4 regions of the Paraburkholderia pallida genome follow, and region 3 is predicted to be linked to each of the others. Evidence: riboswitches for the same ligand, from Rfam matches in the RefSeq annotation. Region 3 holds a riboswitch; each other region holds the start of a gene.
The links. A riboswitch is a leader RNA that binds a small molecule or an ion and turns the genes downstream of it on or off. The one in region 3 is predicted to bind cobalamin.
Positions count from the first base shown of each region.

Region 1: linked by a shared signal. The riboswitch ahead of cobW (cobalamin biosynthesis protein CobW) and the one ahead of E1956_RS32130 (TonB-dependent receptor domain-containing protein) in region 3 are both predicted to bind cobalamin.
Region 2: linked by a shared signal. The riboswitch ahead of cobG (precorrin-3B synthase) and the one ahead of E1956_RS32130 (TonB-dependent receptor domain-containing protein) in region 3 are both predicted to bind cobalamin.
Region 4: linked by a shared signal. The riboswitch ahead of E1956_RS34245 (HoxN/HupN/NixA family nickel/cobalt transporter) and the one ahead of E1956_RS32130 (TonB-dependent receptor domain-containing protein) in region 3 are both predicted to bind cobalamin.

Region 1 is NZ_CP038149.1:1,650,780-1,658,405, reverse strand. It holds gene bluB (5,6-dimethylbenzimidazole synthase) at 1-36, opposite strand, end outside; gene E1956_RS22565 (cobyrinate a,c-diamide synthase) at 20-1,354, opposite strand; gene cobO (cob(I)yrinic acid a,c-diamide adenosyltransferase) at 1,359-1,961, opposite strand; gene E1956_RS22555 (cobalamin biosynthesis protein) at 2,085-2,633, opposite strand; cobalamin riboswitch at 2,823-3,093, shown strand; gene cobW (cobalamin biosynthesis protein CobW) at 3,357-4,457, shown strand; gene cobN (cobaltochelatase subunit CobN) at 4,523-7,626, shown strand, end outside.
Region 2 is NZ_CP038149.1:1,639,487-1,647,112, reverse strand. It holds gene cobJ (precorrin-3B C(17)-methyltransferase) at 1-1,697, opposite strand, end outside; gene E1956_RS22520 (precorrin-2 C(20)-methyltransferase) at 1,685-2,416, opposite strand; gene E1956_RS22515 (precorrin-8X methylmutase) at 2,417-3,043, opposite strand; gene cobG (precorrin-3B synthase) at 3,036-4,463, opposite strand; cobalamin riboswitch at 4,598-4,780, opposite strand; gene cbiE (precorrin-6y C5,15-methyltransferase (decarboxylating) subunit CbiE) at 4,949-6,172, shown strand; gene E1956_RS22500 (cobalt-precorrin-6A reductase) at 6,169-6,903, shown strand; gene cobM (precorrin-4 C(11)-methyltransferase) at 6,927-7,626, shown strand, end outside.
Region 3 is NZ_CP038150.1:1,247,102-1,254,727, reverse strand. It holds gene E1956_RS32140 (DMT family transporter) at 1-176, opposite strand, end outside; gene punR (DNA-binding transcriptional activator PunR) at 308-1,210, shown strand; gene E1956_RS32130 (TonB-dependent receptor domain-containing protein) at 1,251-3,317, opposite strand; cobalamin riboswitch at 3,408-3,603, opposite strand; gene E1956_RS32125 (tartrate dehydrogenase) at 4,587-5,666, shown strand; gene E1956_RS32120 (MurR/RpiR family transcriptional regulator) at 5,898-6,878, shown strand; gene E1956_RS32115 (isoaspartyl peptidase/L-asparaginase family protein) at 6,875-7,626, shown strand, end outside.
Region 4 is NZ_CP038150.1:1,748,523-1,756,148, forward strand. It holds gene E1956_RS34230 (sugar ABC transporter ATP-binding protein) at 1-550, shown strand, start outside; gene E1956_RS34235 (ABC transporter permease) at 592-1,617, shown strand; gene E1956_RS34240 (ABC transporter substrate-binding protein) at 1,644-2,585, shown strand; gene E1956_RS34245 (HoxN/HupN/NixA family nickel/cobalt transporter) at 2,786-3,841, opposite strand; cobalamin riboswitch at 3,931-4,124, opposite strand; gene E1956_RS34250 (DUF2946 domain-containing protein) at 4,361-4,741, shown strand; gene E1956_RS34255 (transporter family protein) at 4,842-5,762, shown strand; gene E1956_RS34260 (copper resistance CopC family protein) at 5,781-6,146, shown strand; gene E1956_RS34265 (CopD family protein) at 6,149-7,054, shown strand; gene E1956_RS34270 (TonB-dependent receptor family protein) at 7,147-7,626, opposite strand, start outside.

The sequences.
Region 1 (7,626 bases), on a different contig from region 3:
CGCCGCGCGTTCGGCTTCGTCAAAAGGCTGTGCCATGGAAGAGTGCGGCCGTGAAGGTCGGGTTGGATGGCCAATAGGCGTGCATGTAGGTCGCGACAATCGAGCCGTGCCGATAGAGCGGCTCGCCGTCCGCGCCCGTTTGCGCATGGCGTGCGCGTAGCGCAGGCGCGAGCGGCGTACTCACGCGCGAATAATGGAACGTGTGGCCGGTGAGCATCCCGTGCGTGCCGTCGAGCCGCTGCATGCCGAGCGCCGCAAAGCGCTTTTGCATGACGGCCTCGCCCGGCAAGAGGCCGAGCATCGGCGTGCGCGTGCCGTCGACGCTAGTGAGCGCGTCGAGCAGATACAGCATGCCGCCGCATTCGGCCACGAGCGAGCGCCCCGCAATTGCATGCGCGCGCAACGAATCTGCGCTGCACGTGTTGCGTGCGAGCGTTGCCGCGTGTAGCTCGGGATAGCCGCCGGGCAGATAGATGGCATCCGCCGACGTGGGTGCGGGTTCGTCGGCAAGCGGCGAGAAAAAGCTCACGCGCGCGCCCAGCGCGTCGAGCAGCGCGAGATTAGCCGGGTAGATGAACGAAAACGCGGCATCGCGCGCGATGGCGATGTGCATGCCGTCGAGCAGGCGAGGCACGCTCGCGAGGGGATCCGCCTCGCTCGCCTGAAACTCGACCGCTGGCGGCAATTGCGCGAGCGCGGTTTGCGCGAGGGCGTCGGCGGCGCGTTCGATGCGCGCATCGAGATCGTCGATCTCGCTGGCCTGGTGCAGGCCGAGATGCCGGTCGGGCAGCGAAAACGCCGCGTCGCTCGCAACGTGGCCGAGCCAGCGGATATCGGCGGGCAGCCCCTCCTGCAACATTTGCGCATGACGCGGCGAGCCCACGCGGTTTGCGAGCACGCCATGAAACGGCACGTCGGTGCGATAGCGCGCGAGCCCGAACGCAATCGCGCCGAAGGTCTGCGCCATCGAATTCGCGCCGATCGCGGCGGCCACCGGCACGCCGAATTTCGCGGCGAGATCGGCGCTGCTGGGCGTGCCGTCGAAGAGGCCCATCACGCCTTCGATCAGGATGAGATCCGCTTGCGAAGCCGCTTGCGCGAGCAAAGCGCGGCACCCCGCTTCACCCACCATCCACAAGTCGAGCGACATCACGGGGGCGCCGCTCGCGCGCTCGAGGATCATCGGATCGAGAAAGTCCGGGCCGGTCTTGAACACGCGCACGCGCCGTCCCATGCGCCGGTGCAGGCGCGCGAGGCCCGCGGTCAGCGTGGTCTTGCCCTGGCCCGATGCCGGCGCGCTGATGAAGAGCGCGGGGCAGGCGAGCGCGGCTGCCGTTGCTGCGATCGCTGCCATCGCGTCAGAACTCCACGCCCTTTTGCGCCTTCACGCCTTGCTCGCGGTACGGATGCTTCACGAGCCGCATTTCGGTGACGAGGTCGGCGGCTTCGATCAGCGCATCGGGCGCGTGACGGCCCGTGACCACGACGTGCTGCATGGCGCCGCGCGCGGTGAGCACGCCGAGCACTTCGTCGAGCGGCAGGTACTCGTACTTGAGCACCGTGTTGAGCTCGTCGAGGATCACCATGCCGTATTCGCCGCTCTCGATCATGCGCTTCGCGGCGTCCCAGCCCTTGCGCGCGGTGGCGATGTCGGCGTCGCGATTCTGCGTGTTCCAGGTGTAGCCGTCACCCATCGTGATGAAGTCGCAGTGCGCGATGGTGCCGAGGAAATCGCGCTCGGACGTATGCAGCGCACCCTTGATGAACTGCACCACGCCGAGCTTCATGCCATGGCCCAGCACGCGCACGGCCATGCCGAACGCCGCCGTGCTCTTGCCCTTGCCGTTGCCGGTGTTGACGATGAGCAGGCCCTTTTCGTGCGTCGCGGCGGCCTGCTTCTTTTCGTGGCCTTCGCGGCGGCGCTCGGTCATGCGTTGGTGCGATTCGGGATCGGTTTTCATCGTCGCGGGTGTGTCCTGTGTTGCGGTCTTCGTCGCGGTTCTTCGTGCGGTTCGGGCCGGGAATGTTGTTTCGATTGCGGCGCGCTGTGGTGCGTTACTGTGCGCGCCTGCAGCGTGTCCGATTCATGCGGTGGCTTGTGCGCCGGTTTGGGTGTCTTCCTGTGACGCCTCGGCGAAAGCCGCGATCGCGACGGTCACGCCGTCGAGCGCGAGCTTGCCGCGCACGAGCGGGCCGCCTCGTGCGGCGAGCCGTGCACACGGCTCGCATACGCCCTCCACGCCAAAGCGCGCATACGCCGCCACGCTAACCGCGGACTGCACGCCCATGGCGTTCACGCTTTCGCGCGCGAAGGCCTGCAACGGCAGCGCATGCCTGGCGCAGAACGCGAGCAGGGCGGCTTCCGCGGCTTTCGCGTCGAGCGTGGCCACGGCCTTCACGCTTGCCAGCGGCCAGGCGCCGAGCGCCACATGCACGGCCGCCTCCACCTGCGCGAGCGTCACGCCGCTGCGGCAGCCGAGACCCAGCGCGAGCGGCGCTGGATTGTGCACTGATGCCGGGGCGGCGGGCAAGGCGTCGGGGAGCAGGGAGCGGTTCACGGGAATGCGCGAGTTCGAAGGCGTGGCGTGCGCAGAGCAGGACGCATTGCCTGGCATGGCCGCCAGGGCGTGCATGCGATGCGCTCCGGATGCGCGCATACGATAGCACACGCATTCCGGCCTTCGCGCACGGGCCGCGGCGCGCCAAGGGTAAAACCGGAGCGCACGCAAAGGGCTCTGCGCAGGCCATGCACGGGCCACGCGAGCGGCCGCTGCGCGCTTCCTGCAACGCACTCGCCGGTTGACGCGAGTGCGGCCCACGCCTACACTCGCACGCACTCTGGTGCTCGCGTGCGCTTACGTTCTGCACGCGGTTAAACGGGAATCAGGGAGCCATCCCGCCACGGGCATGGCCAACCTGAACTGCACCCGCAACGGTACAACGAGCGCGTCGGCCGCAAGGTCGATGCAAGCCGCTTCAAAGCATGCATGGCATGTGTGATGCCACTGCGCAGGCGGGCCGCGAGGCCTGCCGCGCGGGAAGGTGGAGCGGCGCTTCGTCAGTCCGGATACCGGCCAGATACGAGGGACGCGCGCTGCGGGGTTGCGGCGCCGGGTCCATGATTTCCATGCGTCAGCCGGGCTTCGCTCGTCGCGCGTCTTTGCGTTTCACCGTTGTGCAAGCCTCGCGGCACGCCACGCTTCGCCTTCGCGCAGCCTTGCTGCCGGTGCGCCTTGCGTGGGCCGGCAGGCGCGCGCGGTGCAGGCCGCGCCGTGTTTGACGGCGCCAGGCAAGGACGTGCGCGCGAGCGTTACGCGGCGCATCCCACCTGCGGCCGCGAGCCGAAGGAGCACTTCATGCAAACGCAGCACATGCGCAAGATCCCCGTCACCATCGTCACGGGCTTTCTGGGCAGCGGCAAGACCACGCTGCTGCGGCACATCCTCCAGCACGCGGGCGGGCTGCGCGTTGCCGTGATCGTCAACGAGTTCGGCGAGCTCGGCATCGACGGCGAGATCCTGCGCGGTTGCGGCATCGGCTGCGACGAGGACGGCAACGAAAAGGCCGGCGCGCTCTACGAGCTCGCCAACGGCTGCCTGTGCTGCACCGTGCAGGAAGAGTTCTTTCCGGTGATGGAGCAACTGCTCGAACGCCGCGGCGAGATCGATCACGTGCTGATCGAGACCTCGGGCCTCGCGCTGCCCAAGCCGCTCGTGCAGGCCTTCAACTGGCCGTCGATCCGCAACGCGTTCACCGTTGACGCGGTCGTGACCGTGGTCGACGGTCCCGCCGCCGCGAGCGGCCAGTTCGCGGAGAACCCGCAGGCCGTCGATGCGCAGCGCAAGGCCGATCCGAATCTCGATCACGAGTCGCCGCTGCACGAGCTGTTCGAAGATCAGCTCTCGGCGGCCGACCTCGTCATCCTCAACAAGACCGATCTCATCGACGCCGCGGCGCAGGAAGCGCTCATCGAAGACCTGCGCGAGGAGTTGCCGCCGCAAGTGAAGATCGTGCGCGCCCAGCATGGCCAGCTCGATCTGCACACGCTGCTCGGCCTGGAGGCGGCTTCGGAGGAGAGCATCCATCTGCGCCACGACCATCACGGTTCCGCCGACGATCCCGACCATCATCACGATGACTTCGACTCGGTCGTCGTGCAGGGCAGCGCGAGCTCGCGCGAGGCCGCGATCGAGGCGCTGCAAAAGCTCGTGGACGCGCACACGATCTATCGCGTGAAGGGTTTCGCCGCGCTGCCGGGCGCGCCGATGCGCCTCGTGATTCAAGGCGTGGGCCGCCGCTTCGACAGCTACTTCGACCGCAGCTGGAATGCTGAGGAAAGCGCGGCGCAGCCGCTCGTGAGCCGCTTCGTGCTGATTGGCGAGGATCTCGACGCGGCGGTGCTGCAACGCGCGTTCGATGCCGCGCTCGCTTCGGTGCAGACCGCGCCGGCGCAATGAGCGTGCGTATGCACTCGAACTTGCACGTACTGACTCACTGATACACAGAAGCACGCGAGAACGCCATGCATTTGCTGCGCACCACGCCGGGCGGCTTCGTCGACGACACGCAGGGCGTCGTCCGCATCGACCAGCAGCCTGCCGAGATCGTCGTGCTCAGTTCCGCCGACACGACGCTCGCCCTGCTCGCGAGCGTCGTGCCGCGCCTGCCCGCGGGCTTCCCGAGCGTGCGGCTCGCGAACGTCACGTATCTGCGCCAGCCCGCCTCGGTGGACTTTTATGTCGACGATGTCCTGCAGCATGCGCGCGTGGTCGTCGTCGATCATCTGGGCGGCGAGACGTACTGGCCTTACGGCATCGAACAGGTCGTCACGCTCGCGCAAAAGCGCGGGCAACTGCTCGCGATGTTTTCGGGCGACTTGCAGGAAGATCCGAACCTGATCGCGAAGAGCCGCGCCGAGCCCGAGTTCTGCCGGCTGTTGTGGCGCTATCTGCGCGAAGGCGGCGCGGCCAACGCCGAAGGCTTTTTGCGCGCGCTCGCGTGGCAGGCCTTCAAGTGGGGCAGCGAACCCGCGCCGCCCGTGGTGTTGCCCGCCGCCGCGCTGTATCACCCGCAGCGCGATATCGCGACCATCGACGACTGGCGCGCGCGCTGGCAGCCGGGCGCACCCGTGGTGGCGATCCTGTTTTACAAGGCGCATTTGCAGGCCGCCAACACGGCCGCATTCGATGCGCTCATCGACGCGCTGGCCGAACGCGGCATCAATCCGCTGCCGCTCGCCATCACGTCGCTCAAGGACGCGCTGAGCCGCGACGTGCTCGACCGCCTCGCGCTCGAGCACGATGTCTCGCTCGTGCTCAACACCACCGCGTTCGCGGCCTCGTCGCTCGACGACCCCGAAACACTCGCGATCGCGGGCGATGCGCCCGTGCTCCAGGTGATCCTGAGTGGCGGTAACCGCGACGACTGGGTCAACGACAATCACGGCCTCAATTCGCGCGACATCGCCATGCATATCGCGCTGCCCGAAGTCGATGGCCGCGTGATCACGCGCGCGATCAGTTTCAAGGGCCTCGCGTACCACTGCAAGGCGACCCAGGTGGACGTGGTCCGCTATCAGCCCGATGCGGAGCGCGTGGCGTTCGTCGCGGAGCTCGCGCGGCGCTGGTGCAGGCTGCGCCAGTTGCCGAATGCGCAGAAGAAGCTCGCACTCGTGCTCGCGAACTATCCGATGAGCGAAGGGCGCATCGGCAATGGCGTGGGGCTCGATACGCCGGCATCGGTCGTGGGGATACTGCGCATGCTGCGCGACGAGGGCTATCGCGTCGCCGATCTGCCCGAGGACGGCGAGGCGCTCATGCACACGCTCACGCAGGGCGTGACCAACGATCCCGATACGCGCGCGCTGCGTCCCGCGTGGCAGAGCCTCGCGCTCGACGACTACCGCAAGCGTTTTGCGCAATTGCCCGTGGAGGCGCAGAACGCGCTCATCGCGCGCTGGGGCACGCCCGAGCAGGACCCCACGGTGCGCCGAGGCCGCTTCATGATCGCGGGCTGGCGCTGCGGCCAGGTGTTCGTCGGCATCCAGCCCTCGCGCTCGCGTGGCGACGACAGCTACGCGAACTATCACGATGCCGAGCTCGTGCCGCCCCACGCGTATCTCGCGTTCTACTTCTGGCTGCGCGACACCTTCGGCATCGATGCGATCGCGCACGTCGGCAAGCACGGCAATCTCGAATGGCTGCCGGGCAAGAGCGTGGCGCTTGCCGAGTCCTGCTGGCCCGACATGGTGCTCGGGCCGCTGCCGCATCTGTACCCGTTCATCGTCAACGACCCGGGCGAGGGGAGCCAGGCAAAGCGCCGCGCGCAGGCCGTGATCGTCGATCACCTGATGCCGCCGCTCACGCGCGCGGAGAACTACGGCCCGCTGCAGGATCTCGAACGCCAGGTCGATGAGTATTACGAAGCAATTATGGTCGACCCGCGCCGGGCCAGGCTGTTGCGCAAGACGATACTCGCGACGATCATCGAGCATCGCCTGCACGAGGAGCTGAGCATCGCGGCACCGCAGGATCAGCAGGCCGAGGACGAACTGCTTACGCGCGCCGACGCGTATCTTTGCGAATTGAAAGAAGCGCAGATTCGCGACGGCTTGCACACCTTCGGCATTTCGCCGCAAGGCGTGCAGCGGCGCGACACGCTGCTCGCGCTGGGACGCTATCCGTGCGGCGACGGGCAGGGCGCGAACGCGGGCCTCATCGACGCGCTCGCGCGCGATCTCGGCATCGACCATTTGCTCGATCCGGCAAGCGTCGACTGGGCCGCGCCATGGACTGGGCCGCGGCCCGCGCTGCTTGCGCAGGCGAGCGACGCGCCGTGGCGCCACGCGGGCGATACGCGCGAGCGGCTCGAGGCGCTGGCGGCGTCATGGCTCGCTGGCGTTTGCGACGGCAAGCCGGGTGCGCTCGAAGAAGCCATGCAAGACTTGCCGCACGCGGCGCGCGTCATCGCGCGCCTGCGCGACGACGTGCTGCCGCGCCTCGACGCCTGCGGGCCCGAGGAATTGCGCCAGTTCCGCCGTGGCCTCGAGGGCCGCTTCGTGCCGCCCGGCCCGAGCGGCTCGCCCTCGCGCGGCCGCCCCGATGTGCTGCCCACGGGGCGCAACTTCTATTCGGTCGATACGCGCGCGGTGCCCACGCAAGCGGCATGGTCGCTCGGCATGAAGTCGGCGCAGCAACTCATCGAGCGCCATCTGCAGGAGCACGGCGACTATCCGCGCGCGGTCGGCCTTTCCGTATGGGGCACGGCGACGATGCGCACGGGCGGCGACGACATCGCCCAGGCGCTCGCGCTGATTGGCGCGCGCCCGAAATGGGCGGCGGGCAGCCAGCGCGTGATCGACTTCGAGATCATGCCGGTGGAGGCGCTCGACCGTCCGCGCATCGACGTCACCTTGCGCGTCTCGGGCTTCTTTCGCGACGGCTTTCCCAATGTGATGCATCTGTTCGATGCCGCCGTGCAGGCCGTGGCCGACCTCGACGAGCCCGAGCATCTGAATCCGCTGCGCGCGCGTATCTTGCGCGAGCGCGATGCGCTCGTGGCCAAAGGCATGGACGCGGACGAAGCGCGCCTCCGCGCGGGCTGGCGCGTGTTCAGCGCGCGCCCCGG
Region 2 (7,626 bases), on a different contig from region 3:
TCCACCTGCGATGAATCCAGCTCGCCCAGCGTGGTCGTGCGGAGTGTCTCTCCTGGCCGACCCACGTCGCGGCCGAGCACGACGCGCGTGCCGGGCGCGCGCACTTCGCGCACGATTTCCAGTGCGCGATCGAGCTGCCAGGGCCGCGCGCGCGAAATCGGGTTGTAGAAGGCCATCGCGAGATCGGCGAGCGCGGCGTGGCGCAGGCGCTTTTCGATCACGCTCCACGGCTTGAGGTTGTCCGAGAGCGAGAGCATGCAGAAGTCGTGGCCAAGCGGCGCGCCAACGCGCGCCGCCGTGGCGAGCGCCGCCGAGACGCCGGGCACGATCTCGAGCTCGACGCGGTGCCAGCGCGGCTCGTCCGAGGCTTCGAGCGCCTCCAGCACGGCGGCGGCCATCGCGAACACGCCGGGGTCGCCCGACGACACCACGGCCACACGCCGCCCCGCGCTCGCGAGCTCGAACGCATGGCGCGCGCGCTGCAGTTCTTCGCGGTTGTCGGTGGCGTGGCGCACTTGCCCCGGGCGCAACGGGCCCGCCATCTCCACGTAAGTCGCATAGCCGACGATATCGGTGGCCTCGTCGAGCGCGGCGCGCGCCATGGGCGTGAGGAGGTCGGCGCGGCCCGGCCCGAGGCCCAGCACCGTGAGCTTGCCGCGGGCCTCGCCGAGCGTGTGCGCGTCGATGGGTTCATGCGCGACGCTCAGCGCGATGCCGTGTTCGGCGGCGAAGCGCTGCGCGGATGCAGGCAGTGCGAGCGCGTCGAGCAGGGCGGCGGCGCTGGCGTTCGCACTATTGTCGGCTTGATCGCGAGCCGCACCGGCCGAGTCGGCGGCTTTGGCGGGACTCGTGATTTCAGCAGCATGGGCCGCGTCGACGGCATCGCCGGCACCGGTAAATCGCAGCGGCACGCCCAATGCGCGCGCCGCCTGCTCGAACGCGGCCTCGCCCATGCGCGCGGCCGGGGCGACGAGCGCCGCGAGCGCCTCTTGCGCGATGCCGTTCGCGCTCAGTGCCTCGCGCACATGTTCGGCGAGCAGCGCAGGCGCCACGCTGGCCGCCGCGACCACGCTGCGCGGATGAATCACGAGATGCTCGGGATTGCCGTCCCAGGCGTGCGGGCTCACGCGGATCGCATGGCGCGCCGCCGGGTCGCGCGGCAGGTTCACGGTCTCGAGCCAGGGCGCAGCGCCGTCGATGCGCGTGGCCTCGCCCGCGAGCAGATCGGAGACGAAGCGCTTGCCTTGCGCGAGGCTCGAAAGCGCATAGCCTTCGGGCGGATTGAGCAGGCACGTGCCGAAGCGCAATTCGCCGCTCGTGGTGATCGCGGGCGCGGTTTCGAGCGCCGCGCCAATCTCGCGCGCCATGACGTTCACGCCGGTAAGGCCGCCGAGCAACGGCACGACGGCGCTGCCGTCCTCGGCCAGCGCGAGCACGGGCGGCTCCACGCTCTTGCTCGTGAGCAGCGGCGCGAGGCAGCGAATCACGATGCCGGCCGCGCACAGCGCGACGATGGGCGTGCCGCGCCGATACAGCTCGCGCAAGTGCTCGCTCAATCCACTGAACGCGACATCGCCTTGCGCGCGTTCCTGCAAGGCGTGAATCTGCGCGCCTGCATAGAGCGCTTTCACGCGCTGCGCGGTCGCGAGCGCGCCGGGGCCGAGCACGACGATCGCGGGCGGCATCAGGCTTGCCATTTTTCCCCCGGCACGACGAGCAGCGAGAAGTACGGCGACGCCATCGGATCGACCTCGTCGAGCGGTACGATGCGCTGGTTCGCCATGGTCGCGCGCTCGACATACAGCGCGCGCTGCGCGAGGCCGAGATCGGCGAGCACGCGGCGCACCTTCTCGAAGTTGCGGCCCAGTTTCATGATGACGGCGGCGTCCGCGTCGGCGAGGCGGCGGCGCAGTTCGTCCTCGGGCAGCACGCCTGAGAGCACTGCGAGGCTCTGGTTGCGGTAGACGAGCGGCACGCCCAGCACGGCCGCGCCGCCGAGCATCGAGCATACGCCCGGCACCACTTCGGTTTCGTAGCGCTCGGAGAGGCGGTCGTGCAGGTACATGTACGAGCCGTAGAAGAACGGATCGCCTTCGCAGATCACTGCCACGTCGCGGCCCGCATCGAGATGGCCGGCAACGACTTGCGCGGCGCCGTCGTAGAAGTCGGCGATGATCGCCTCGTACGAGAGCGGCGGCTCGAGCGCTTCGGTCGTCACCGGGTACACGAGCGGCAGGCGTTCCTGCTGCGCGTGCAGGTGGTCTTCCACGATGCCGAACGCGTTGCCTTTCTTGCCTTTGGCGACGAAGTACGCGACCACGGGCGCGGCCTTCAGGAGGCGCAGCGCCTTGAGCGTGAGCAGCTCGGGGTCGCCGGGGCCAACGCCGATGCCGTGAAGACGGCCTTTGATGGACATTTATTCGATCTCCGAAGCAAGTGCGTTGACGGCGGCGGCGGCCATGGCGCTGCCGCCGCGCCGCCCGTGCACGGCCACGAACGGCACACCGTGCGCGGCGGTGGCGAGCAGGGCCTTGGACTCGGCGGCGCCGACGAAGCCCACCGGCATGCCGAGGATCAGCGCGGGGCGCGGCGCGCCGGCCGCGATCATGTCGAGCAGGTGAAACAGTGCGGTGGGCGCATTGCCGATGGCGACCACGCTGCCTTCGAGGTGTTCGCGCCACAGCTCGAGCGCGGCGGCCGAGCGCGTGTTGCCGAGCTCGCGCGCGAGGCCGGGCACGGCGGGGTCGTCGAGCGTGCAGATCACGGCGTTGCTGGCAGGCAGGCGCGCGCGCGTGATGCCGAAGGCGACCATCTTCGCGTCGCAGAGGATGGGCGCGCCGTTTGCGAGCGCCGTGCGGCCGGCGCGGCCCGCGCCGGGCGAGAACGCCAGGTCGGCGGCCACGTCGACCATGCCGCAGGCGTGGATCACGCGCACGGCCAGCTTTTCTAGGTCGGCGGGAATGTGCGAGAGATCGGCTTCGGCGCGGATCGTCGCGAACGACTCGCAATAGATCGCCTGGCCGTCGCGAATGTAGTCAGACATCGGGGGTGCTCCGGGGCCGCTGCGCGAGGGTGCGCGCGGCGGCTTCAATCGTCAGGTTGCGCGCGACCAGGCGCCCGAAAGGGGCGGCGGCTGGGTCGCGCTCGTAAAGGTCATAGTGGCCGGGCGTGGCGGCGAGCAGCGTAAACGGTGCTTGATGCGCGGCCGCGCACGAGCGTTCGCAGCCGCTCAAGTGCACATGCACACCGGGCGGCAGCTGCGCGGCGAGACGCAGCGCGTCGGCCTTGGTATCGGCTCGGCTCTTCGCACAGCCGGCCGAGCCCGTGCAGGCGATCGTGCGCGCGAGCGGGTCGGCGCTATCGCACACGAGGCCGAGCGCGCGCAGGCGGTCGAGCACTTCTGGCATGGCGCGTTGCGCCACGTTCGGCAAGATCGCGCCTTGCCAGGGCGTGACGCGCAGCGTCGCGTCGCCGTGTTCTTCCGCAAGCGTGGCGAGCGCGTGCAACGTCGCGGCATCGAGCCGTGCGAGCGGCGGCTGGCAGCCGGCGTAGCCCTTGGCGTCCGCGTGAGCGATGGCGAGTCCGTCGAGTGCATGTGCACCGAGGCGCAACGAGAGGTCGACTGGCTCGCGTCGCCATGCCTGCAATGCCGTTTCATTTCCCGCATCGTTGCACGCGATGGGGAAATCGGCGTGATGAAGTGCGCGTTGGAGCATCGCATCGGCATCGTGCGATGCGAGCACTTCGCGCATGCGCGTCTGGCCGGGCTCCGCGAAGTCGAGGAACGCATGCAGCAGCGCGCGAATGAGCGCGGGCGCGTGTGCGGATGCAACGCCGCCGAGCGCACCGTCGCCAACGCAGCCGGCGAGGCCGAATACGAAGCGCACGTCATCTGCGTTGCGCGCGGCCGCGAGCCAGATGTCATGCGGATGATCGAGCGCCGCGAGACGCTCGCCGCCGTCGAGCAGCAGCGCGAACTTGGGCGAGAGCGCCGCGAATCGCGGCTCGCTCTGCAGCATCGAGACGATGGGCGCGGCGAGCGTGGTGGTGTCGATGAGCGCGTCGGGATCGAGTCCGGCCAGCGGGCTCAGCATCAGATTGCGCAATTCGTCGGCGGCGCAGAGGTCGCCGTGCGCGTGCGCCGATGCGTTTGGCCCCAGACCCGCCGCCACTAGCGCCTCGGTGAGTGCTGTCTCGCTGCCCGCGCGCACGCCGCGCACCTGCACATTCGCGCGGTTGGTCAACTCGAGCGTGCCGCTCGCATGGGTGAGCGCGGCCTCGGCGATCGCATGCGCCTGCGCGGCCGTGAGCGCGCCGCCCGCAAGGCGGATGCGGCACAGTCCGCCGTCGCGCGCCGCGACCACGCGCACGAGACCCGGGCACGCCGAACGGCGGGCCGCGGCCAGCGCAGCAGGAGCCAAAGCGGGCTTCGAGTCGTGATTCAAGGGACACCGTGCATGCATCGCGCGCTCGGGCATGCCGCCGCGACCGCGCTGCGAAGCGGCGATTGCGGGGCGCCATGCGGGAGCGCGACAACGCGAAAACGTCCGCGCGCTGCGATCGAAGCCGGTACACCCCGCCAGGCTTTGGACGCGCGCGAACAAACTTTCGGCCGGCAGGTCTCCTGGCTCGCAGGTCGTCAACCGCATCGGCCTTCCCGGTAAAACCAGTGGCCTGGATGGATGCGGTCTCGCTGCTCACAGTCGCGGGGGCGGCCACAGCTTCGCTGTGTTCCCTTGTTGCGATCCGGAGTGAGCGCTTCAGCTGTCGGTTGGAGTTAGTGCTTCAGCACTGACTCCAACCCCATGCAACGCGCTGACTCCGGGCTCATGCAAAGCTGCCTTCGAGCTTTCGCCCTTCAGGCGCCGGCGGAAGCGGTATTATGCCCGTTTTCCAGCGCGTTTCCGCGATTCAGTGCGGCCCGCGTGCAATGCGAAACGGAGAGCGGATGCAGGGCAGGCGGGCGTGGCTGACGGTGATCGGCATAGGCGAAGACGGATACGCGGGGCTCGGGCGCGAGGCGCGGCGCGCGCTCTTCGCGGCGGCGGCGGTGGCGGGCGGCGCGCGCCATCTGGCGATGCTGCCCGCGCGCATGCAGGCGCGCCGCGAGCCCTGGCCGCAGCCGTTCAGCGTCGAGCCGCTGCTCGCGCTGCGCGCCACGCACGAGCGCGTCTGCGTGCTCGCGAGCGGCGACCCCATGTTCTACGGTGTGGGCGCGACGCTCGCGCGTCACGTGGCGCCGGGCGAGATGGACGTGCTGCCTGCGCCATCGTCGCTCTCGCTCGCGGCGGCGCGCCTCGGCTGGGCGCTCCAGGAGACGGCCGTGGTCTCGCTGGTCGGCCGGCCGCTCGCCGGGCTCTGGCGTCATCTCTACGCGGGCTCGCGCGTGCTTGCGCTGAGCGCCGATGGGCGCACGCCCGCGGCGCTCGCGGCGCTACTCTCGGCACAAGGCTACGGCGCGACGCGGCTCACGGTGTTCGAGCACCTGGGCGGCTCACTCGAGCGGCGCATCGAAGGCCGCGCCGACGCATGGCATGCCGATGAAACCGCCGCGCTCAACCTCGTCGCGTTCGAATGCGAGGCCAATGGCGAGGCACCGGCGCGCGCATGGACACTTACGCCCGGCTTACCCGACGACGCTTATCTGCACGACGGCCAGCTCACCAAGCGCGACGTGCGCGCACTCACGCTCGCGCGCCTCGCGCCCACGCCTGGCGCGCTGCTCTGGGACGTGGGCGCGGGCAGCGGCTCGATCGGCATCGAGTGGATGCGCGCTCATCCGGCATGCCGCGCGATCGCCATCGAATCGAACGGCGAGCGTCAGCGCTTCATCGAACACAACCGCAACGCGCTCGGCGTGCCGGCGCTGCAACTCGTGGCGGGCCGCGCGCCCGACGCACTCGACGGTCTTGCCGCGCCCGACGCCGTGTTCATCGGCGGCGGCGTGACTGTGCCGGGCGTGCTCGAAACCTGCTGGGCGCGCCTCAAATCCGGTGGCCGCCTCGTAGCGAACGCCGTGACCGTGCAGAGCGAGGCGGCACTCGTGGCATGGCGCGCGCAGCACGGCGGCACGCTCACGCGGATCGGGGTTGGCGAAGCCGAGCCCCTCGGGCGCTTCGATACGTGGCGCCAGGCGCTGCCCGTCACGCTTTACGAAGCCGTGAAGCCATGACGGCGCGCATTCTGCTGCTGGGCGGCACCGGCGACGCCTTGCGCATTGCCCGTGCGCTTGGGCCTGAGCATGTGTACAGCCTTGCGGGCCTCGGCCGCGTGCCCGCCGATCTGGCGTGTGCCGTGCGCGTGGGCGGCTTCGGCGGCGCGGAGGGCCTCGCGCGCTATCTCGCCGAAGAGCGCATCGCGCTGGTGCTCGACGCCACGCATCCCTACGCGGCGCAGATCAGCGCGAACGCGGCGCGCGCGAGCGCGGCGGCACAAGTGCCGTACTGGGCGTTGCGCCGCGCGCCGTGGCAGCCGCAGCGTGGCGACGACTGGCGCATGGTGGACGGCTGGGCGGGCGTGATCGAAGCTATCGCGCCGTTTTCGCGCGTGCTTTTCACGCTCGGACGCGAACCGCTCGCGCATCTCGACGAGGTTCCCATGCATCAGCATTGGACGGTACGCTGCCTGGACGCACACGCGGGACACGCGCGTGCAGGCGTGATCGACGCGCGCGGGCCGTTCACGCTCGAGGGCGAGCGCATGCTTTGCGAGGCGGGGCGTTTCGATGTGATCGTGAGCAAGAACAGCGGTGGTGACGCCACCGAGGCAAAGCTCGCCATCGCACGCGAGCTGGGCTTGCCCGTGGTGATGATGCGGCGGCCCGCGCTGCCGCCAGCGCAACGGGAATTCACCACGGTGCAAGACGTGATCGACGTGCTTGGCAACGTGGTGCAGCACATCTGACCCATTCAGCGGAGTTTCAACGCATGACTGTTTTCTTCATCGGCGCGGGGCCGGGCGACCCTGAGCTGATCACCGTGAAAGGGCAGCGCCTCGTGCGCAGTTGTCCCGTGATTCTGTATGCGGGATCGCTCGTGCCGCCTGCCGTGCTCGAGGGGCATTGCGCGCACCAGGTGGTGGATACTGCGCCGCTGACGCTCGATGAGATTGTCGCGCTGCTGGAGAGCGCGCACGCTTTGGGCCACAATGTTGCGCGTGTGCATTCGGGTGATCCGTCGCTTTATGGTGCGATTGGTGAGCAGATTCGTCGGCTGCGCGAGCTTGGGATTCCTTATGAGGTTGTGCCGGGCGTGACTGCGACAGCAGCGTGCGCAGCGGCGCTTGGTAGCGAGCTTACGCTGCCCGGTATTTCGCAGACGCTGATTCTTACTCGCTATGCGACGAAGACGTCGATGCCTGAGGGTGAGGCGCTAGGTGACCTGGCGCGACATCGTGCGACGATGGCTATTCACCTGGGTGTGCGTCATATCGCGCGTATTGTGGAGGAATTGCGGCCGCATTATGGGGATGATTGTCCGGTGGCCGTGATTTATCGCGCGAGCTGGCCGGATGAGGAACGCGTGACCGGTACGCTCGCGGATATTGTGGTTAAGGTTCAGAGTACTGATATCGAGCGCACGGCGCTGATTATTGTCGGGCGCGTGCTTGCTGCTGAGGGGTTTGCTG
Region 3 (7,626 bases):
CCTTGAGCCGCGGCCAGCAGCACGATCGCCAGCACGGCGCCACTGATGTAATTCACGAAAATGCCGCCGGTCGTGCCAATGCTCTTTGCCATGAGCCCCATGAATTGCCCTTGCAGGGCGACCGCGCAGCCACCGAGCGCCGCGATGGCGCCAAGTCCAATTACGTTGTTTGCCATAATTCCTCCGCTCTAAAAACCGCGTTGTTGTTCAAATACTGCCCGTAACAGTATCGATCTGCGCGGATCGAACGTGAAACGGTATATTTTCACGCGTGCCTTCAAAGGAATTCACAGCAAGGAGACGTGAAGTGCTGTCTATCGAGTCGCTCCAGCTCATCGAGCTGATCGCGCGAACCGGCAGCTTTACCGCCGCAGCCAGGACGCTGCACCGGGTGCCCTCGGCCGTGAGTTACGCGGTGCGCAACATTGAAGAGGAACTGGGCGTCGTGCTATTCCGGCGCTTGCATCGCAACGTGGTGCCCACCGAAGCCGGGCAGCATTTCGTGAACGAAGCGCGGGGCGTCCTGAACAAAATAGAGGAAATTCGCCGCGAAACGCTGCGCGTGGCCAATGGCTGGCAGCCGAGTCTTTCCATTGCGTTAGACAATATCGTGTCGAGTCATCGCATCAACGCGTTGATGGCCGATTTTTACCGGCACTTCGACAACGTGGAGCTGATCGTGCGCATCGAGGTGTTCAACGGCGTGTGGGAGGCGCTCGCCACGGGGCGCGCCGATATTGCGATCGGTGCGACGACGGCGGTGCCCGTTGGCGGGGAATTCTGCTTTCGCGACATGGGGGCGATCGAGTGGGCGTTTCTCGTGAGTCCGAATCATCCGCTCGCCGCTGCCCAGTCGCCGCTGACCAATGAGGTGCTCGCCACGTTTCCGGCGATTTGTCTGGAAGATACCTCGCGCGAAATTCCGCGCCGCGACACCTGGCTGCTGCCCGGCCAGCGGCGGCTCGTGGTGCCGGACTGGCAGCGCGCCATCAACTGTTTCGTGGAAGGGCTTGGCGTCGGCTATATGCCCGTGCATCTCGCGCGGCCCTTCGTCGAGTCCGGCCGCCTGATCGAGAAGGCGATCGCGCATCCCAAGACGCCTAGCCCATGCTGCGTTGCATGGTACGGCCAGAAAACGCCACCCGTGCTGCGCTGGGTGCTCGACTATCTGGGCGAGACCGAGAAACTGCACGCCGAGTGGATTTCGTGAGTGCAGGCGGTGCGCCGCGCGAGCGGCGCACCGCCTGGCATCAGAACGTATAAGTGAGTTTCCCGAATGCCGTCCGGCCCAGCGTGTTATAGCCGTAGGCAGTCATGTATTGCCGGTTGAACAGATTCGATAGCGAGGCGGACAGCATCAGGTGCGTATTCACCTTATACGAGGCTCGCAGGCTCACCGTTGTATACGACGGTAAATAGAGCGTATTGAATTGATCGTCATAGGTCGAGCCGCCGTAGAGCAGCGAGACGCCGGTGCTCAATGCATGGAGATTGAATTCGTCCCACGTGTGGTCGACGCTGAGGCTCACGGTCTGCCGCGGGCGGCGGTTCAGCCAGGTCTGGTCGGTCACGTCCTGCGGATTCAGAATGCCGACCGCGAGACTCACGGGCGTGGACTTGCCGAGCGTGCCCTTGTACGAGAGGTCGATCCCCTGGATGTGCGCCCGCCCGACGTTCACCGGCAGAAAGGTCTGCGAATCGTAGGTAATCAGGTCGTGCACGCGGGTGTCGTATATCGCCGCCGTGAAGGTGCCGAACGACGTGTTGGCGTCGAGCGCCGCCTCGACGCTGTCGCTGCGCTCGGGCTGGAGATTGGGGTTCGCGTAGCCCGGGTAATAGAGGTCGTTGAACGTCGGCAGGCGGAATGCGTTGCCGTACGAAACGCGCGCCGTGTAGACCGGCGTGATCGCCCACGAGAGCGCGGCGTTGCCGGTATTGACGCTCTGCCCCTGGACGATCTCGTGGCGCCCGGCGAGGAACAGCGTCACGTCGCCAAGGGTGGTGGACTGGTGCAGCGAGACGGCGGAGTCGTTGCGTGCGGGCAGGCCGCTCGGGACATCGACGGGCAGAAATGCCAGCTCGCGCGAGAAGTCGTAGGCGAGCTTGGTTTCGCCCGAAAGCGGCAGCCCGAACAGCGTGTGGCCGGTCTCCTGATGCGTGATCGAGGTCGAGGTGGAAAAACGCGTCGAGTTGAATTCGTCAGTCGGTATCGTGGGATCGTTCGAGTAGATGAATTGCCGATCGGTTGCGTAACCCACGGACTGGTCGAATTGCGTAAACGGCGTGATGTCGAGGTGGAACGCGACGCCGGTCGTCAATTGATAATCGGCTTGCCGGTCGTTGCCGCCCGCATTGTCATAGGAAAGATCGGAGCGGTGATACAGCGCGAACGTGGAAATCGACCAGTTGTCGCGCGCGTAGCCGAGCCGCCCATTCACGTCCTGCGCGTGATACGGATTGCGGCCGTCCTCGTGGCCGTAGGCCCAGGGGCGTGTCGCGTCGATGCCTGCCGTGTTGTAGTCGTGCAGCCCGAGCGAGTAGGTGAGGCCGCCAAGCGCCGCGAGCGGTCCCGTCGATGGCACGGTGCCGGAGGTGCGCAACTGCGTGTCGAAGGTCTTGTTGGACCCGCCGCCGAACGAAACCGTCGTCTGATTCGGCAGGTTCGACGCGTGACGCGTGAAAAGTTGCACGACGCCGCCCACGGCGTCCGCGCCGAACGAGGCGGCGGCCGGGCCCGAGATCACCTCGACGCGGTCGAACGCCTCCGTTGGCAGATCGGCCCACTCGGCCTCGCCGGTCGTGACGGAGCCCACGCGAATGCCGTCGATGAAGACCGCGACCTGATTGCCCGCCGAGCCGCGAATGCTCACCGAGGTCAGCGAGCCCGGACCGCCGCTCTGCGAGACGGTCACGCCCGGCAGCGTCGCGAGCGCCTGCGTGATGCTCGGGTCGGCGGGCGAGAGGCGGTCGAGGTCCTCGCGTGTGAGCACCTGGGTGCTCGCGTAGCGCTGGTCGAACGATTGCGGCAGATGTTGCGTGTCGCCCACCACGAGAATGTTCGGCAGCGTGGTGCCGGTGTCGTCGGCGGAAGTGGCTGAAGTGCTGGAAGCTTCGGCGGGCGATAGCGGCGCCGGTGGCGCGCCGTCGGCGGCGTACGCGCCGTGCCATGCGCATGCAGCGAAGGCGCAGGCGGCCGCGAGTGGGCGCAGCGTGGTCCGGCGGACATCTTGGTTGGCAGGGCCGGAAATCGGGTAAGTGCCGGCAACGCGGCGGCGGGTTCTCTGCGCGGGAACCGTTTCAATCATGGTGGTGGACATGCGACTGATCCTGAGGTCGGGCTGTCCATGCAACGGGCGACCGCATGCATGCGGTGCTGGCGCTTCGGGACACCCCGCCCCTTGCGGCTGCTTGGACCTCGGTCGATGGCAGGTCTCCTGGCTCGCGGGTCGACGCCCCTTGCCGGCCTTCCCGGTTTCCCAGTGGCACGTTCGGCATGGACTCGCCGCTCACAGTTGCGGGGGCAGCCGCAGACTCGTGGCGCATGTGCGCCCACTGCGTTCCCTTTTGATCCCGTCGCCGGGAACCATCAGGGCGCAAGGGTAAGGGGCGCGCCTTGCGCGCGTCAACTCATTGCGGATTGGGCGTTGCGAAAATGTTCTTTGAGCCTGTGCGGCTCGTCGCACGCTGGTTTGGTGTGGGTTTTTTGGCGCGTTGGCCTTAACTTGTATTCGCGGCGGGCCGCAGGCGTTGCCCCTGTGCGGGGCGGCACCTACTTTTCTTTGCCGCGGCAAAGAAAAGTAGGCAAAAGAAAGCCGCTCAAACCGCCAGTGTGACGCAGTCCCCCACTCGCCTTATAGCGGAGCGGCTCCGGGGCGTCTGCCACCACTTGCTACTCGCCGGAGTGACTAAGGGTTCATCCATCCGGCGGCGCTGCGCGCGCCGTAGGGCATTTCCAAAACCATGGGGATGTACGCGTACTCGTAGGGCTCCAGCGTATTTTCATGGAAGCACTCTCGAAAATCGGTAGGACTCCAGTGGATTTACATGGAGGCGCTTTTGCGCATTAGTAGGAATTCAACATATTAGGCGGCAGCACTCCCGCGTATTCGTCAGGCAGCCCACCCGGTTTTCCTTGCAGCCCCTTCCGCCCGTGCGTAGCGCGTGGCGGGAAGAATGAGCCCCTTGTCACTAAGGCGGAGTGTGCGGGGTGACGGATGCCCCGGAGCCGCTCCGATATACAGGGCAGAGGGGGACGGCGTCACACTAGCGGTTTGAGCCGCTTTCTTTTGCCTACTTTTCTTTGCGGCTGCAAAGAAAAGTAGGTGCCGCCCCGCACAGGGGCAACGCTCGCGGACCACCGCGAAAACAAGATTTCAGATTAAATACTCAGAGCCGTCCTGCCAGACAAGCAGCCAAGCCTCGCTTGAAAGGGCGCAGCTGGCCGCCCCAGCCATGCCCCCCGATTATTCACATTTCGTGTTCAATGTCTCCACACGTCGGGGGCTTATCTCCAGCCTCCTTTGAGGCATCCTTGCAGTCACGGAGAGCGCGCCAATCCAGGCGTGCCAGGCAACGGAGAACGAGACATGAGCAAGACCTTCAAGATCGCGGCGATTCCCGGCGACGGCATCGGCCTGGAAGTGATGCCCGAGGGCGTGCGCGTGGTGGAGGCGGCGGCCGCGAAGTTCGGCCTGAAGATCGAATTCACGCACTTCGACTGGGCGAGCTGCGACTACTATCTCGAGCACGGCAAGATGATGCCCGACGACTGGTTCGCTACGCTCAAGGGCTTCGACGCCATTTACTTCGGCGCCGTGGGCTGGCCCGACAAGGTGCCCGATCACATCTCGCTGTGGGGCTCGCTCCTCAAGTTCCGCCGCGAATTCGACCAGTACGTGAACCTGCGCCCCGTGCGCCTGCTGCCCGGCGTGCCGTGCCCGCTCGCCAACCGCAAGCCCGGCGACATCGACTTCTTCGTGGTGCGCGAGAACACCGAGGGCGAGTACAGCTCGGTGGGCGGCAAGATGTTCGAGGGCACGGACCGCGAATTCGTGCTGCAGGAGTCGGTGTTCACGCGCCAAGGCGTGGACCGCATCCTGAAATACGCGTTCGAGCTCGCGAACCAGCGCGGCCGCAAGAAGCTCACGGCCGCCACGAAGTCCAACGGCATCTCGATCAGCATGCCCTACTGGGACGAGCGCGTGGCCGCGATGGGCGAAGCCTACCCGGACGTGAAGTGGGACAAACAGCACATCGACATCCTCTGCGCGCGCTTCGTGCTGCAGCCGGACCGCTTCGACGTGGTGGTGGCATCGAACCTGTTCGGCGACATCCTTTCCGACCTCGGCCCCGCCTGCACGGGCACGATCGGCCTCGCGGCATCGGCGAACCTGAACCCGGAGCGCAAGTTCCCGTCGCTGTTCGAGCCGGTACACGGCTCGGCGCCCGACATCTTCGGCAAGGAAATCGCCAACCCGATCGCGATGATCTGGTCGGGCGCGATGATGCTCGACTTCCTCGGCAACGGCGACGAGCAGTTCAAGGCCGCCCACGACGCGATCATGCAGGCAATCGAGAAGGTGCTCGTGGAAGGCCCGCGCACGCCGGACATGGGCGGTGCAGCGAAGACGGCCGACGTGGGCAAGGCCGTGGCCGCCGCGCTGTGAGCCGCTGCAGCTCGCTGTGAGCCCCAACTGAGCGCGCCCGACGCGCGTTCGTGAAAGTGCTTTGAAGGTGTTGCGAAGATGTCCAGACGCCCGGTGTTCCGATGAGGAACCCGGGCGTTTTTACGAATGGCTTACCTGGGATAAACCCTTGTCTCGATGAAAACGAATTTTCAGATGAGGGCTGGCGTGTAATTATATTTACATCGTTATGCTGACACGCCCAGGTTCCCCATGGCCGCACGGTCACCCCATCCGCTGACGTCCGATTCACCTGATGCCGAAATCGTCGCGCGCCTGAACGCGGCGATGCCGGACCTCACGCCTGGCCATCGGCGCATGGCCGAGTATGTGCTCGCCAATCTGTTCCAGTCGGCGACCATGCGCATCGACGAGCTCGCGCACGCCGTGGGCGCCTCGGTGGCCACGGCCAACCGCTTCGCGCGCGCGCTGGGCTTCGACGGCTATCCCGCGTTTCGCGAGGCGCTCGTGCGCGGCTTCGAGGCCACGCTCGCGCCGGTCGAGCGGCTGCGCACGGCGCAGGAGTCGCCTACGAGCGGCGCCGAGCTGTTCGGCGCCTCGCTTGAGCAGGCCGAAGTCAACCTCCGTGCTTCGCGCCAGTCGATCGACAGCGCCGCGGCGGCCGCCGCCGTCGACGCCATCATGAAGGCGCGGCGTGTCTTTATCGTGGGCTCCGGCACGAGCGCATTTCTGGCGGGACTCATGGAGCTCGCGCTGCTGCCCTACCTCGACAACGTGCAGACGCTGTCCACCATCGGTGGCCCGACGCACGCCGCGCGCCGGCTCTTCGGCGCCGGCAGCGACGACCTCCTGATCGGCATCGCGTTTCCCCGTTACGTCGACGACACCATCAAGCTCTCGCGCCGCGCCGCGCATCTGGGCGTGCGTGTGCTCGCGCTCACCGACAGCAGCGATTCGCCGCTCGCGCGCTTTGCCGACCTGACGCTGCTGGTGCGCGCGGAACGCCGGCTCGCCGCGAACTCGGAGGCTGCGGTGCTGGCCGTGATCGAGGCGTTGTGCGACGCCGTGGCCTTGCGCGCGAAACATTCGGTCGAGGCCGCGGCCACCATCACCGAGTCGGTGCTGCCCTGGCTGACGCCCGAGTCCGCCGTGTCGGCGGCCGCGAGCCTCCCGGCAGCGGCGCCTTCGAACCCATCCCCCCGCGAAACTTCGCGCTCCAGGAGCAAGTCATGAACGCCAGCCCAGTCATTGCCATTCACGGCGGAGCGGGCACGATCCTGCGCACCGCGATGGCCGCCGAAACCGAAGCCCAATACCTCGCCGCGCTGAGCGGCATTCTGGCGGCCGGGCAACAGATTCTCGCCGATGGCGGCAGCGCGCTCGACGCGGTCACCGAAGCGGTGCGCCTGCTCGAGGACTGCCCATTCTTCAACGCGGGCCACGGCTCGGTCTTCACGGCGGCGGGCACGCATGAGCTGGACGCATCGATCATGGACGGCCGCACGCTCGAAGCCGGCGCGGTGTGCTGCGTGAAGCGCGTGCGCAATCCCGTGCTCGCCGCGCGCCGCGTGCTCGAGCACAGCGAGCACGTGCTGTTCACGGGTGAGGGCGCGGAAGCGTTCGCGGCAGCGCAGGGGCTCGAATTCGTCGAGCTCGGCTATTTTCATACCGACGCGCGCCACCGGCAGTGGCTGCTCGCGCGCGGTGCGCAGCGCGCGATGCTCGACCATGACGGCGCGACGCTCGCGGCTGGGGTGGACAAAGCGTTGGACAAGGCGGCAGACCGCGCGGCAGACAAATCGGCGGACCAGACCGCAGCCGGCGATGGCGGCCTGCCGCACGAGCCGATCGATCCGAACCGCAAGCACGGCACGGTGGGCGCGGTCGCGCTCGACGCTCACGGGCATCTCGCTGCCGCCACCTCGACGGGCGGCGTCACCAACAAGCAGCCGGGCCGCGTGGGCGACTCGCCGCTGATCGG
Region 4 (7,626 bases), 500 kb from region 3:
AAGAAAGCCGAGCGACGCCGTCGCGCGCAGCATCGGCTATCTCTCCGAGGACCGCAAGCGCTTTGGACTGGCGACTGGCATGGACGTCGAGTCGAATATCGTGATGTCCAACCTCGGCAAATTCCTTTCGCTGCGACTTTTTTTGCGTCGCATGCAGATACGCAAGACGGCGTCGCATTTCATCAATCTGCTCGCCATTCGCACGCCTTCCGCCACGCAACCGGTCCGGCTGCTATCCGGCGGCAACCAGCAGAAGATCGTCATTGCGAAGTGGCTCGAGCGCGATTGCGACGTGCTCTTTTTCGACGAGCCCACGCGCGGCATCGATGTTGGCGCCAAGAGCGAGATCTACAAGCTATTGCGCGCGCTCGCCGAGCAGGGCAAGGCGATCGTGATGATTTCATCGGAGCTGCCGGAGATTCTGCGCATGAGCGACCGGATCGTCGTGATGTGCGAAGGCCGCATCACCGGCGAACTCTCCGCTAGCGAGGCGACGCAGGAGCGCATCATGCATCTCGCGACGCAGCGTGAAGCCCTGCAAGCAGCATGAAAACGGCAAGAAAGTGGCATGAGCCTCGAGAGGTTGAATCCATGACATTGCAATCGGATACTGCGGCGCTGTCCAACCAGAAACGGCCGTCCGGCTTCAGGGCGCGCATTTTCTCGCCGACTGCGCTGCAAAAGCTGCTCGCGTTCGCCAGCCTGATCCTGATGCTGATCTTTTTCAGCTTCGCGTCGCCGGCGTTCATGCAGATCGACAACATCCTCGGCATCCTGCAGGCGACAGCCGTCAACGGCGTGCTGGCGATTGCCAGCACCTTCGTCATCATCACGGGCGGCATTGATCTCTCCGTCGGCACGTTGATGACCTTCACGGCCGTGATTTGCGGCGTGTTTCTCAGCTATTGGCATTTGCCGATGTGGACCGGCGTGCTCGCCGCGATCGGAACGGGCGCGCTGTGCGGATCCATTTCGGGCACGCTGACGGCCAAAATGAAGATCCCGCCGTTCATCGCCACGCTGGGCATGATGCTGCTGCTCAAGGGGCTGTCGCTCGTGGTCTCGGCTGACAAGCCCATCTATTTCACCGACACCGAAAACTTCTACATGATCTCGCAGGATTCGCTGATCGGCTATTTCCTGCCGAGCGTGCCCGTGCCGAACGCGGTGCTGATCCTGTTCCTGCTCGCCATCGTCAGCTCGATCACGCTCAACCGCACGGCGCTCGGCCGCTATACGTTCGCGCTGGGCAGCAATGAAGAGGCCGTGCGCCTTTCCGGCGTGAATGTCGACCGCTGGAAGATCGCGATTTACGCGCTCGGCGGCTCGATTTGCGGCATTGCAGGACTGCTTATCGCATCGCGTCTGAACTCGGCGCAGCCGGCGCTTGGCCAGGGATACGAACTGGAAGCCATCGCGGCCGTCGTGATCGGCGGTACGTCGCTGAGCGGGGGCTCGGGCACGATACTCGGCACCATCATCGGTGCTTTCATCATGAGCGTGCTGACCAATGGCTTGCGCATCATGTCGGTTGCGCAGGAGTGGCAGATCGTGGTGACGGGCCTCATCATCATCCTCGCTGTCTATGCGGATATCTTGCGGCGCAAGAGAAGCTGATGGTCCACCTCTGGAGGAGAAACCCCATGTTGAAAAGAAAACTCATTGGTGTCGTGATCGGAGTCGGCGCGCTAGTCGGGGTGACCGGTTCGACGTATGCCGAAGAGCCGTACATTCCGCTCATCTCGAAGGGCTTCCAGCATCAATTCTGGCAAGCGGTGAAAGCGGGCGCGGAGCAGTCGGCGAAGGAGCACAACGTCAGGATCACTTTCGAAGGCCCGGAAACGGAGGCGATGGTCGACAAGCAGATCGACATGCTCTCGGCCGCGCTCGCCAAGAAACCGCAGGCGCTCGGCATCGCCGCGCTCGACAGCAAGGCGGCCATTCCGCTGCTCAAGCGCGCGCAGGCCGAGAAGATACCCGTGATCGCATTCGACTCGGGCGTCGACAGCAACATTCCGCTGACGACGTGCGCAACGGATAACCTGGCCGCCGCCGCGCTCGCCGCCGACAAGATGGCGGAGATGATTGGCGATTCAGGCGAAGTCGGCGTGATCGTGCACGACCAGACCAGCCGCACCGGTATCGATCGCCGTGATGGCTTTCTCAACGAGATGAAGACGAAGCACCCGGGCATCAAGATCGTTTCCGTGCAGTACGGCGGCGGCGACCACCTGAAGTCGGCGGAAATCGCCAAGGCGATGATTCAGGCCAATCCGAACATCAAGGGCATTTTCGGCGCCAATGAAGGTTCGGCGGAAGGCGCGGCGATCGGCGTCAAGGAATCGGGCAAGAAGTTGGTGCTGATCGGCTATGACTCGGGCAAGGAGCAAAAGGACGACATCAACTCCGGCCTGATGGCGGGCGCGATCACGCAGAACCCGGTTGGCATTGGCAAGTGCGTCGTCGATTCCGCGGTGAAGGCGCTCAAGGGCGAGAAGCTGCCCAAGAAAGTCGACACGGGCTTTTACTGGTACGACAAGACGAATATGACCGATCCGAAGATCGCCGCGGTGCTTTACGACTGAGCGGGTGTGAAAGCGCGTCCTGAGGGGACGCTTCGACGCTGGGTAGGCCAGCGCCGAAGGCAAGTCCCCCGCGCTTGAGATGCTGCTCGACACGCGCCGCCGGACAGCCGCCACGCGGGCTGATCGCGATTGTGGCTCGGCGGCGCCCGATTTGCCGTTCTTGAAAAAAGATCACTCTGAGTGATCTTTTTTCGTTATTGCTATGCCGCCGGGTTGGCCGGCAGGTCGTCGTAGCCTTTCATCCGGTAGATCGCAAACGAAAGGAGCCACGCCAGAATGAACACGCCGATGATAATGAAGCCGAGATCATTGAAATTGTCGTTGAGCATGCCAATGACGTCCCAGAACGCACCTTTGAGGTTGAACTGGTCGCCAAGCAGGCCCAGCGTTTCGATGCCGCCGATCAGCACCGCAACGAGCACCGAGACCAGCGTGATCGTGAGGTTGTAATAGAGCTTGCGGATGGGGCGAACGAACGCCCAGTCGTACGCGCCGAGCATCAGCACGCCGTCGGTCGTGTCGACGAGCGACATGCCCGCGGCGAACAGCACGGGAAACACCAGCACGACCGACATCGACACGCCTTGCGCAGCCTGGCTCGCCGAAATGCCGAGCAGGCTCACCTCCGTTGCCGTATCGAAACCGAGGCCGAACAGGAAGCCGAGCGGCAGCATCCACAGCGGTCTCGACACCAGACGGAACAGCGGCCGGAACAGCCGCGCCAGCAGCCCGCGGCTGTTGAGCAGCAGATCGAGATCGTCGTTGCTATAGGGCTCGCCGCGCCGCACCTTGCCGAACGCGCGCCACACGCCGCGCAGGATCACGATGTTCATCGCGGCGATCAGAAAGAGAAACAGCGCGGACACGCTCGTGGAAATGACGCCGCCAATGTCCTTCCAGGCCTCGACACGGCTTTCGAGCGCGGCGGCCGTCGCGGCCACGGCTGCCGCCACGATCAGCACCACGGCGGAGTGCCCGAGCGCGAAGAAGAAGCCGACGGTCACGGGCCGCTGGCCATCTTGCATCAGCTTGCGCGTGACGTTGTCGATGGCGGCGATATGGTCGGCGTCCACGGCGTGACGCAGTCCGAAACCATAGGCGAGCAGGCCGGTGCTCAAGAGCAGCGGGTGCGCATGGAACGCGATGAAGGCCCAGATCCAGGCGCCGATATTGAAGGCTGCGAGAACGACGTAAATGCCGGCGACGCGGCGGCGAAGCGTTCCTTGCACGGGAACGGTTTCGATAACAGTGGACATGAGACAGATCCTGAGGTCGGGCTGTCCTTGCAACGGGCGACCGCTTGCGGCGGTGCTTGCGCGCCGGGACACCCCGCCCGTTGCGGCTGCTTGGACCTCGGTCGATGGCAGGTCTCCTGGCTCGCGGGTCGCCGTCTCGTGCCGGCCTTCCCGGTTTCCCAGTGGCCTCCTTCGGCACGGACTCGCCGCTCACAGTTGCGGGGGCAGCCGCAGACTGAAGGCATGTGCCTCTACTGCGTTCCCTTTTCATCCCGTCGCCGGGAACCATCAGCGCGCAAGCGTAACGGCCGCCTACCCGGCGCGTCAACCGTAAGACGAAAACCGGCGCGAACAAATCGCTATTCCCTTCGCATTCCATACGAATAGCTTACGAAATGAATTGCATGCCTGTGATGGCCAATGCGTTCGCGATTCCGCGAGGGAGGCTGATCCCGCCTATCAGACGACCCTGCCTGTCTGGCGCGGGCGTTGCGTGCCATAATTCGGCGTCTCCACTCCACTTGCTCACCTGCGCGCGCCATGTTCCGCGTCCGTCTCCAGAAGCTCGGCAGCCTGCTTGGATTGCTTGCAATCCTGATGGCCACGCTCGCGCCGACGGTTTCGCAGGTGCTGGCGTCGCATCAGCAGTTGAGCAACGCGCTCGCCACCTATTGCACGGTGGAGAGCGCCGCCGATCCGGCGGGCCACGACAGCCAGCCGGCCCATTCGGCGATGCCGCACTGGCAAGCCTGCGCATACTGCGGGCTCCTCGCCCACGTGCCCGCGCTCACCGGCGGCGCGATCGCGCTTGCCGTCATGCTGCTGGTCGTGCGTGTAGCCGCGCCGCAGGCGTGGGCCGAAGTTCGCGCCGCCTTCGTTCACACCGCGGCGCAACCCCGGGCGCCTCCCGTTTTCTCCTGATTCGTCGTGCTATCAACCGGGTGCCGCATTGCGCAACGCGCAGGCGGCCGCTGCTCGCGCACGCACGCGACGGCCACCCACGACAACTGGAGAAAACAACATGCTCAACCTTTTCAGGCAACAGGCGGCGCCCGTGCGCGCCGCGCTCTTTGCCGCGGGCGCAATCGCGTCTCTTTCGGCGTCCTCCACCGCATCCGCTCACGCGGTCGTCGGCGACCGGGTCTTTCCGGCGACGATGGCCGTCGACGATCCCGGCGTCGGCGATGAATTCAACCTGCAGTACAGCCACATCAAGACGCCCGACAGCAACGGCAACGACATGAACGTCAACACGGTGTCGTACGAGTGGGACAAGCTGATCACGAAGAATCTCGCGTTCAGCATCGCGAGCGACTATGTGGGCCAGAACTCGCCGGACGGCAACGCGAAGGGCTGGGATGACGTGACCCTCGGCGCCAAGTACCTCGTCTATGCGAACCCGGAGCACGAGTTCATGGCATCGGTCGGGCTGCTCGCCACGATCGGCGGCACCGGCGCCAAATCGATCGGAAGCTCGTTTTCGACATTCACCCCGACCGCCTATTTCGGCAAGGGCTTCGGCGACTTGCCCGCATCGCTCGGCTACCTGCGCCCGTTCGCCATCACCGGCACGATCGGCCCGAACCTGACGACGGCCTCGTCGGACCAGGGGCCGAACTCGCTGGGCTGGGGCTTGACGCTGCAGTACAGCATTCCCTACCTGCAGCAGCAGGTGAAGGACCTCGGACTGCCTCAGCCGTTCGCCAACCTGATTCCGGTCGTCGAATTCCCGATGAGCACCTGCACGGCGGGTGCATGCGCGGGTCAGACGACGGGCACGATCAACCCGGGCCTGCTCTGGACGAACCGCTACGGGCAGTTCGGCGTCGAGGCACAGATACCCGTCAATCACGCGTCGGGCACGCATACGGGTATCCTGGTGCAAGCTCATCTCTACTTTGACGACATGTTCCCGAACTCGCTCGGCAAGCCGCTGTTCTGACCCAGGAGGACGCTACTCATGAAACTGCACACGACCACACGCGGCGCCGTTGCCGCCATTCTGATCGCTGCCTGCCAGCTCGCGCACGCGCATGCCTACCCGACCCATCAGGCGCCTGGGGCCGGCTCGACCGTCCCGGCTTCGCAGAAGGAGGTCGCGATCGACTTCGACGACGGGCTCGAACCCGCGTTCAGCTCGATTACCGTCACGGACGCGAAGGGCAGTGCCGTCACCAGCGGCAAGGCCGTTGTCGACCCGTCGAACAAGAAGCACATGTCCGTTGGGCTCAATCCCCTGACGCCGGGTGTCTATACGGTCAAGTGGGTTGCCGTGGCCGATGACGGGCACCGCACGCAGGGGCACTACACCTTTACGGTGAAGTGACCGTGGAGCCGCTCGTCGCCGTGCAGATCGCCGTGGCGGCCCTGCAGAATCTGCTGTTCGCGATGGCGGCCGGCTCCCTCGCGTGCGCCTTGATGGGCAAGCGCAGCGGCATCGCTGCGTCCGCCGCGCTGCGCAGCGGGCAGGCGGGTCTTGCGATCGTGCTGACGCTCACGGCACTCGCGTACCTCTGGCTGCAGGCGGCCGTGATGAGCGGCTCGCCACTGGCCGGGGCAGGGCCGGCGGTCACTGCCGTGCTCACGCAATCGCACTATGGCGTCGCGTGGTCCGTTGGATTCATTGGCGCGGTGCTGGCGGTGTTGAGCCGCCTCTCGGACCGTCGGGGCCTGCCGCTGTTTGCTGCCGGCCTCATCGCGTGGGTCGCGGGAAAGGCTGCGGCCAGTCATGCAGCCGATGCGGGCGACTTCTCGGCGCGAGAGCTCATCCACGTCGTGCATCTTTGCGCCACGGCGCTGTGGGCCGGCAGTGTGATCGTGGCCGGCCTGCTGGCGCGGCGTCTGTGGCGCGTCGCGAGCGCGACGGCGGTGCAGCGCGCGGCGTTTTGCGCGGCGTTGTCCCATCTCGCGACAGCCGCGCTCGTGATCGTGCTCGTCACAGGCTTCTATAACGTCGTGCAGGATACGGCGCATGCCGACGCGCCGCTCGTTCACACGCCGTGGGGCCATATACTGGCGGCCAAGCTCGCCTGCGTTGCGCTCGCAATCGCATTGGGCGGCTGGAACCGCATGGCGGTCCTGCCCGTGCTGCGCACACGCGCGGAAGAAAACGACCCGGCATACGGCGCTGCACAGCAGCGCTTCGACACGCTGCTGGCGATCGAGGCGGTTGCCATGGTTGCCGTGCTGGTGCTCGCGGCGGTGCTGGGCCATACCGCGCCCGGCGGCGGCTAGCATTTGCGCGCCGCGCAAGCCGCGGCCACCGAGCGTGAACGGCGTTTGCATCGGCGTCAGCATCCGTGGCTTGCGTCGAGTCCGCGTGTGCCTCAGAACGCGTAGCGCAAGCCAGCAAAGATGCTGCGCCCCTCGCCCGGATAGAAGATCGCCGTCGAAGCCGTGCGCGCGTCGGCAACGGTGCTGATGTCGCTCACGTAGCGCTCGTTCGTGAGATTGCGCGCGTCGATATAGACCGACAGGCCGTTGCGGAAGTCCCATCCCGCCTGCACGCCGAGCAGGGTGTAGCCGGGCACGCGCAGCGTGTTGGCGTCGTCGGCCCAGGCGCCCGCGGGCACCCAGTCCACCGACGCCGAGATATGGAAGCCATCGGGCCGGGAATAGCCGAGCGCGGCACGCACGACATTGACGGGCACGCCGGCGATGCGGTTCGAGCCGTATTGCGGGTCGTCCTTGAAGCGGAAGTCGCTCAGGTTCCACAGGCCCGAGAGCGTGATCTTGTCGCCCGCGCCGCGCCGCGCAATGTCGCGCAGCAGATCGACCGATACGCCTGCCTCGATGCCTTGCAGCAC